2 linked regions of the Archangium primigenium genome follow. The protein of the gene in region 1 interacts with the protein of each later gene in a pairwise test. Links are inferred from orthologs where the notes say so. Each region holds a gene or a part of one and is shown on either strand. Other genes may lie near its edges.

Region 1 (3,673 bases):
CCGGTTCATCACCTCCGCGAACGTGAAGCGCGCCAGGATGACCTCGTCCGTCACCACCAGCGAGCGTCGGGCATCCACCACATAGGTCTTCGCCGCCTCCTCCGGGGCCGACACCTCCAGCGGCAGGAGCCCGAGCCCCCGGCGCTCCGGATGGGACACCTCCGCCGGCGCGGACTCGGACAGCAACACCTCGGGATCCAGACAAGCGCTGAGCACCGCGGCACCCGCCACGGCCAGAAGACACGAGACACGCATGAGAAAGGCCCCCCCTCCGTGGGCCATCGATGGCGGCCACTCTCCGCCTTGGACCCACAACCTAAGAATCCAAGCAAGTGCGGTGGGAGCGTCCAACGCCCGACGCCCGCGGCGCGCCGGAGAACGGATATCGGGCAGACACGCCTCCCGCGAGGGCACCCGGGTCTCCGGACGCGGCGAGGGCCGGAGGGAGCATCACGCTCCGGCTCCGGCCCTCGTTCCCACGAAGCGAGACGTCCGTCGGCTCAGCTCGGCTCGGGCTCCGGCTCGGACGCCTCCGGTGCATCGGTCGGCGCGGAGGGCTCCGGCGCGGCCTCGGGCGCGGCGGCCTCGGGCGCGGCGGCGGACGCCTCGACCGGCACGGACTCGGCGGGCGACTCCGTCTCCTCCTCGCCCTGCTCGGACTCCGGGAGGATGGAGATGCCCGTCACCTTCTCGTCGGCGCTCTCCAGGGCGATGAGCCGCACGCCCTGCGTGTTGCGGCCGATGACGGAGATCTCCTTGGCCTTCATGCGGATGAGCATGCCGCCGTTGGTCACCAGCATCACCTCGGCCTTGTCCGTCACCGGCACCAGGCCCACCACCTTGCCGTTGCGGTCGGTGGTCTTGATGTCGATGATGCCCTTGCCGCCACGGCCCTGCTGCCGGTACTCGGTCTCCAGCGTGCGCTTGCCGTAGCCGTTCTCCGTCACCGTGAGGATGGTGGTGTCCTTCTCCACCACGTCGGCGCCCACCACCTCGTCGCCGTCATCCAGGGTGATGCCCTTGACGCCGTAGGCCTGGCGGCCCATGGAGCGCACCTCCTCCTCGGGGAAGCGGATGCTCATGCCGCTCGCCGTGGACAGGAGGATGTCCTTGGTGCCGTCGGTGATCTTCACCGCCACCAGCTCATCGCCCTCGTCGATGCCCAGCGCGATGATGCCGCTGGCGCGCACGTTGGCGAACGAGCTCAGGTCGGTGCGCTTGACCACGCCGCGCTTGGTCACGAAGAAGACGAACTGGTTCTCCACGAACTCGCGCGTCACCAGCACCTGGGCCAGGCGCTCGCCCTCGCCGAACTGCACCAGGTTGATGATGGCCTTGCCGCGCGAGGTGCGGCCCGCGAGCGGCAGCTCGTGGACCTTGAGCGAGTAGAGCCGGCCCTTGTTGCTGATGGGCATGAGGTAGGCGTGGGTGCTCGCCACGAACAGGTCCGTGACGAAGTCGTCCTCCTTCGTCGTGGCCCCCGTCTTGCCGCGGCCGCCGCGCTTCTGCGCCCGGTACTCGCTGAGCGGCGAGCGCTTCACGTAGCCCGTGTGCGAGAGCGTCACCACCATGGTCTCCTCGGCGATGAGGTCCTCGCTGGTGATCTCCTCGGCCGCGCCGGTGATCTCCGTGCGGCGCTTGTCCGCGTAGCGCTCGCGGATCTCCTTGAGCTCCGTCTTGATGACGTTGAGCAGGCTGGACTCGTGGCCGAGGATGTCCTCCAGGCGGGCGATCTCCCGCACCAGGTCGATGAGCTCGCGGAACAGCTCCTCGCGCTGCAGGCCGGTGAGCCGCTGCAGGCGCATCTCGAGGATGTTCTTGGCCTGCTCCTCGCTGAAGCCCGCGCCCTCGTAGCGGTGCTCCAGGCCCGAGTAGTTGGGCTCCTCGTTGCGCGCGCGCGACTCGAGCAGGGCCATCTGCGCCTTGGCCTTCTCGTAGTCGATGCGCTGCAGGTTGGCGAAGCGCTCGCGCTCGTAGAGCTCGGGCGAGAGGATGTGCATGAGGCCCCAGCGCGCCTCGTCCGGGTCGCGCGAGGCGCGAATGAGGCTCACCACCAGGTCGATGAGGTCCTGCGCGACGAGCAAGCCCTCGACGATGTGGCGCCGGGCGCGCGCCTTGCGCAGCTCGTAGCGGCTGCGGCGGGTGACGACGTCGCGGCGGTGGGAGATGAAGCGGTCGAGCAGCTCCTTGAGCGAGAGCGTGCGCGGCTGGCCTCCGTCGATGGCGAGCATCACCGCGCCGAACGTCGTCTCCATGGGCGTGTTGGCGTACAGGTTGTTGAGCACCACGGCGCTCATGGCATCGCGCTTGAGCTCGATGACGATGCGCATGCCCTGCCGGTCGCTCTCGTCACGCAGGTCGCTGATGCCCTCGAGCTTCTTGTCGCGCACCAGGTCGGCGATCTTCTCGATGAGCCGCGCCTTGTTCACCTGGTAGGGAATCTCGGTGACGATGATGCTCTCGCGGTCACCCTTCTTGGATGTTTCAATCTCCGTGCGCGCCCGGAGGGAGATCTGCCCGCGGCCCGTCTCGTAGGCGCGCACGATGCCCTCGCGCCCGGTGATGATGCCCGCGGTGGGGAAGTCCGGCCCGGGGATGAACTGCATCAAGTCCCGGACGGTGGACTCGGGATGGTCGATGAGGTGGAGCGTGCCGTCGATCACCTCGCCCATGTTGTGGGGCGGGATGTTGGTGGTCATGCCCACGGCGATGCCCGTGCTGCCGTTGACGAGCAGGTTGGGGAACTTGTTGGGCAGCACGAGCGGCTCGGTGAGCGAGTCGTCGTAGTTGGGACCGAAGTCGACGGTCTCCTTGTCGATGTCGGCGAGCATCTCCTCGGCCAGCCGATCCATGCGCACTTCCGTGTAGCGCATGGCCGCGGGCGAGTCGCCGTCCACCGAGCCGAAGTTGCCCTGGCCATCCACGAGCAGGTAGCGCAGCGACCACTCCTGCGCGAGCCGCACCATGGCCTCGTAGACGGCGCTGTCGCCGTGCGGGTGGTACTTACCGATGACGTCACCCACCACACGCGCGCTCTTCTTGTAGGCGCGGTTGTGCAGGTTGCCCAGGTCGTTCATCGCGAAGAGCACGCGGCGGTGCACGGGTTTGAGGCCGTCACGCACATCGGGCAGGGCGCGTCCGACGATGACGGACATCGAGTAGTCGAGATACGAGCGGCGCATCTCGTCTTCGATGTTGACGGGGATGAGTTCTCCCACGCTGCCTGGAGGAGGCGCGGGGGGCGTTGCCGGCTTGTCGGTGGTGTCGTCGGCCATGATCTTGGGGTCGGGGGAGAGGCCCACCCGAGGGGACCTCTCTCATGAGGATAGGGGTACGTAACCCCCGGATTTTCCAGCGTCAACAATGCTGTCGCGGGGGCGTCGGGGGGCGGCCAGGAAGGCGACCCGAGGGGCACCCGGACGGGGGGTTCTGGACGTTCGGTCCGGCCCCCTTCCCCTCGGAGTCTCAGGGGGCTTCGTAGAAGAACAACGGCTCGATCAGCCCCCCGCCGTTGACCAGGAAGGAGCCCGTCGCGGGGGCGCCCTTGGGGGACGGCGTCATCGCCACGTCCACCAGGCGCAACCGCAGCGCTTTCACCGCGCCCGGGGGGAGGTTTCCCGGCCCCGTACCGGGTTCGGCATCGGCCATCGTGTCGATCCGGACCGTGCCGGAG
Region 2 (3,381 bases), 8.2 Mb from region 1 along the record:
CTCGAGTCCGGCAAGCGCATCCAGCTGTCCGGCGTGGACACCCTGCGGTGTACCTTCCCCGACACCCGCCTGGAGGACAACCAGGGGGCCTTCGAGGTGGACATCGTCGACGTGACCGAGATGTCCAAGCAGGAACGCGCCGCCGCGCTGCGTGGCGAGACGCGTTGACCTCATAACAGTTGACCTCGAAACAGTAATAGGCGAAGAATCGTTGCCAACGGTACGCGGGAACCCGCTGCCGCACCCCTCCGCTGTCGTCCCCTCAGCAACCGGGCACGGCGCACCGCGAGTCAGGCTCCGGAGGGCGTGGATAACCTTCTGTTGTAAAGGCTTCCTTCCGTAAGGGCTCCGCGCCGACGTGTGACGTCGGGGTTCAACAAGGACGGGAAAGGCCAGTGGGCGCGGCGCCGAGCATGGCACCGGGCCCACTGGTCTTTTAGGGGTCCGAGAAATGAATCGGCCCCCACCTCCCCTCGGGGGGGGAAGCAGGGGCCGGAGGGCGCGGCGGGAAGCCGCGGCGGCTCAGATGTCCAGGTTCTGCACGTCCAGGGCGTTGCGCTCGATGAACTCGCGGCGCGGCTCGACGGCCTCGCCCATGAGCAGGGAGAAGATCTCGTCGCTCTCCACCGCGTCCTCCACGCGCACCTGCAAGAGCGTGCGGGTGGTGGGATTCATGGTCGTGTCCCAGAGCTGCTCCGGGTTCATCTCGCCCAGACCCTTGTAGCGCTGCATGGCCAGGCCCTTCTGCGCGTCCTTGCGCACCACGGCCAGCACCTCCTGCACCGTGAGGGCCCGCACCTCCTCATCGCCCACCTTCACCCGGTAGGGCGCGGGGCCCAGGGCGGAGAAGGCGTCCCGCAGGCCCACCAGCTCCTGGTACTCGGGCGAGGACAGGAAGGCATGGTCGAACACCGACTGGCGCAGGCCGCCGTTGACGTCCGTGCGCACCAGCAGCTTCTTCGTCTGGGTCTCGGGATCCTCCACCAGCGAGGTCTCCATCCGGCCCAGCGCGTCCGGCATGCGCAGCTTGAGGTAGGCGCGCATGCGCTCCACCTGCTCGCCCAGCGCCGCCTCGTCCGAGAGCGTGCCCACGTTGAGCGCGCAGCCCTGCACCAGGGCGTCCACCACGCGCGCGTCGCGGCGGCTGGCCAGCTTCTCCAGCCGCTCCTCGTAGGCGAGCACCTTCTCGAGCAGCACGCGCAGTTCCTGGCCCCCCAGCTCCGCCCCGGCCGTCACCACCCGCGAGTGATCCGAGGCGATGCGCAGGAGGTACTCGTCGAGCCCGCGCTGGTCCTTCACGTACATGTCCTTCTTGTTGCGCGTGACTTTGTAGAGCGGCGGCTGGGCGATGTAGAGGTAGCCGTTCTGGATGAGCTCCGGCATCTGCCGGTAGAAGAACGTGAGCAGCAGCGTGCGGATGTGGCTGCCGTCCACGTCGGCGTCCGTCATCAGGATGATGCGGTGGTAGCGCGCCTTGGTGGGGTCGTAGTCCTCGCGCCCGATGCCCGTGCCCAGCGCGGTGATGAGCGTGACGATCTCCGCGCTGGTGAGCATCTTCTCGAAGCGCGCCTTCTCCACGTTCAGGATTTTTCCGCGCAGCGGGAGGATGGCCTGGTTGCGCCGGTCCCGCCCCTGCTTGGCCGAGCCGCCTGCGGAGTCACCCTCGACGATGTACAGCTCGCTCTCCTCGGGGTTGCGGCTCTGGCAGTCGGCGAGCTTGCCCGGCAGCGAGCCGCCATCGAGGATGCCCTTGCGCCGCACCGTCTCGCGCGCCTTGCGCGCCGCGATGCGCGCGCGCGTGGCGTCGCCAATCTTCATCACGATCTTCTTGGCGACGAGGGGGTTTTCCTCGAGGAAGGTGGCGAGCTGATCGTTCACCATCTGCTCGACCAGACCCTTGACCTCGCTGTTGCCCAGCTTCGTCTTCGTCTGACCCTCGAACTGGGGGTTGGACAGCTTCACGGAGATGACGGCGGACAGCCCCTCGCGCGCGTCCTCGCCCGTGGGCGTCTCCTTGAGGTCCTTCCACACCCCGCTCTTCTCCGCGTAGCTGTTGAGCGTGCGCGTGAGGGCCGACTTGAAGCCGGACAGGTGGCTGCCACCCTCGTGGGTGTTGATGTTGTTGGCGAAGGTGAAGATGCGCTCGTCGTAGCCGTCGTTCCACTGCATGGCGATCTCGAGCGCCAGGCCCTCGCGCTCGGTGCTGAAGTGGATGGGCTTGTCGTGCAGCATCTCCTTGGCCTTGTTGATGTACTCGACGAAGGAGACGATGCCGCCCTCGAACTTGAAGTCGTGCTCCTTGCCGATGCGCATGTCGCGGATGATGATGCGCAGTCCGGCGTTGAGGAACGCGAGCTCGCGCATGCGCTGGCTGAGCGTGTCGAAGTTGAAGTCCACCATCTCCATGACGGTGGGGTCCGGCTTGAACGCGATCATCGTGCCGCGCTTGTCCGTCTCGCCCACGCACTGCACGGGGTGCTGGGGCACCCCGCGACCGTAGGTGTGCTCGTACACCTTGCCCGCGCGCTGCACGCGGACCTTGAACCACTCGGACAGGAAGTTCACGCACGTGACGCCCACGCCGTGCAGACCGCCGGAGACCTTGTAGGCGCCGTTGCCGAACTTGCTGCCGGCGTGCAGCTCCGTGAGCACCACCTCCAGCGTGTCCTTGCCCTTGAACTTGGGGTCCGGGTGCGGCCCCACCGGGATGCCGCGGCCGTTGTCCTGCACGGACAGCGAGCCGTCCACGTGGATGATGACCTCGATCTCCGTGCAGTGGCCGGCCAGGGCCTCGTCCACGGAGTTGTCCACGACCTCGTAGACGAGCTTGTGCAGGCCGTAGGCGACGGTGTCACCGATGTACATGCCGGGACGCTTGCGGACGGCTTCCAGGCCCTCGAGCTTGGTGATGGCGCCCGCGTCGTAATCCCGGGGCGCGTCCGGTGCGGCGGCGCCGGGCTGGGGGAGGTTTTCCATGAGCGAAGGTCCTTCGGAAGATCGGGAAACGGAGACGTCCGGAAGTACCACTGGAACGTACCCCGGACAAGAGAACGGAGAACACGCAAGGCAGCGAAAACATTCACGAAACGCCTTGCTTCACGGGGGCTGGCCCTAGGCGTCCAACCGGGGCGGTGGCTTGCGCTCCTCCAGGAGGGTCGCCAGCTCGGAATAGACGGCCGCCGAGGCGAACAAGTGCCGGGTGATGAGCACCCGGCCGCCCTCTTCCAGGAAGAGCCCCAGCACGTCCCCCTTGCCGCCAAGCCGGCGCACGCAGTCGATCTGCCCCCAGGACAGGGGCAGCGTCGTGCCGGTGAAGGGCCGCGCCAACTCCACGCCGCGGGCACTGACCCGCACGCCCCAGCCGGGCCGGGGACGCAGGCG

What was found.
Region 2: the proteins of gyrA (region 1) and gyrB interact in binary tests that used the Escherichia coli proteins (3 or more experiments, as listed by UniProt). The link is inferred for Archangium primigenium from one-to-one orthologs.

What each region holds. Positions count from the first base shown.
Region 1 is NZ_JADWYI010000001.1:9,216,174-9,219,846, forward strand. Bases 301-3,660 are described here. They hold gyrA (DNA gyrase subunit A), read right to left. Parts: upstream 3,276-3,660; coding sequence 501-3,275; downstream 301-500. Other genes in these bases: I3V78_RS37775 (hypothetical protein), read right to left, coding at 3,466-3,660. In the rest of the region: I3V78_RS37765 (hypothetical protein), read right to left, coding at 1-255; more of I3V78_RS37775, read right to left, coding at 3,661-3,673. UniProt on the Escherichia coli protein: A type II topoisomerase that negatively supercoils closed circular double-stranded (ds) DNA in an ATP-dependent manner to maintain chromosomes in an underwound state.
Region 2 is NZ_JADWYI010000001.1:1,046,670-1,050,050, reverse strand. What follows is about bases 250-3,317. They hold gyrB (DNA topoisomerase (ATP-hydrolyzing) subunit B), read right to left. Parts: upstream 2,977-3,317; coding sequence 523-2,976; downstream 250-522. Other genes in these bases: I3V78_RS04520 (hypothetical protein), read right to left, coding at 3,112-3,317. Outside these bases: I3V78_RS04530 (protein kinase domain-containing protein), read left to right, coding at 1-168; more of I3V78_RS04520, read right to left, coding at 3,318-3,381. UniProt on the Escherichia coli protein: DNA gyrase negatively supercoils closed circular double-stranded DNA in an ATP-dependent manner to maintain chromosomes in an underwound state.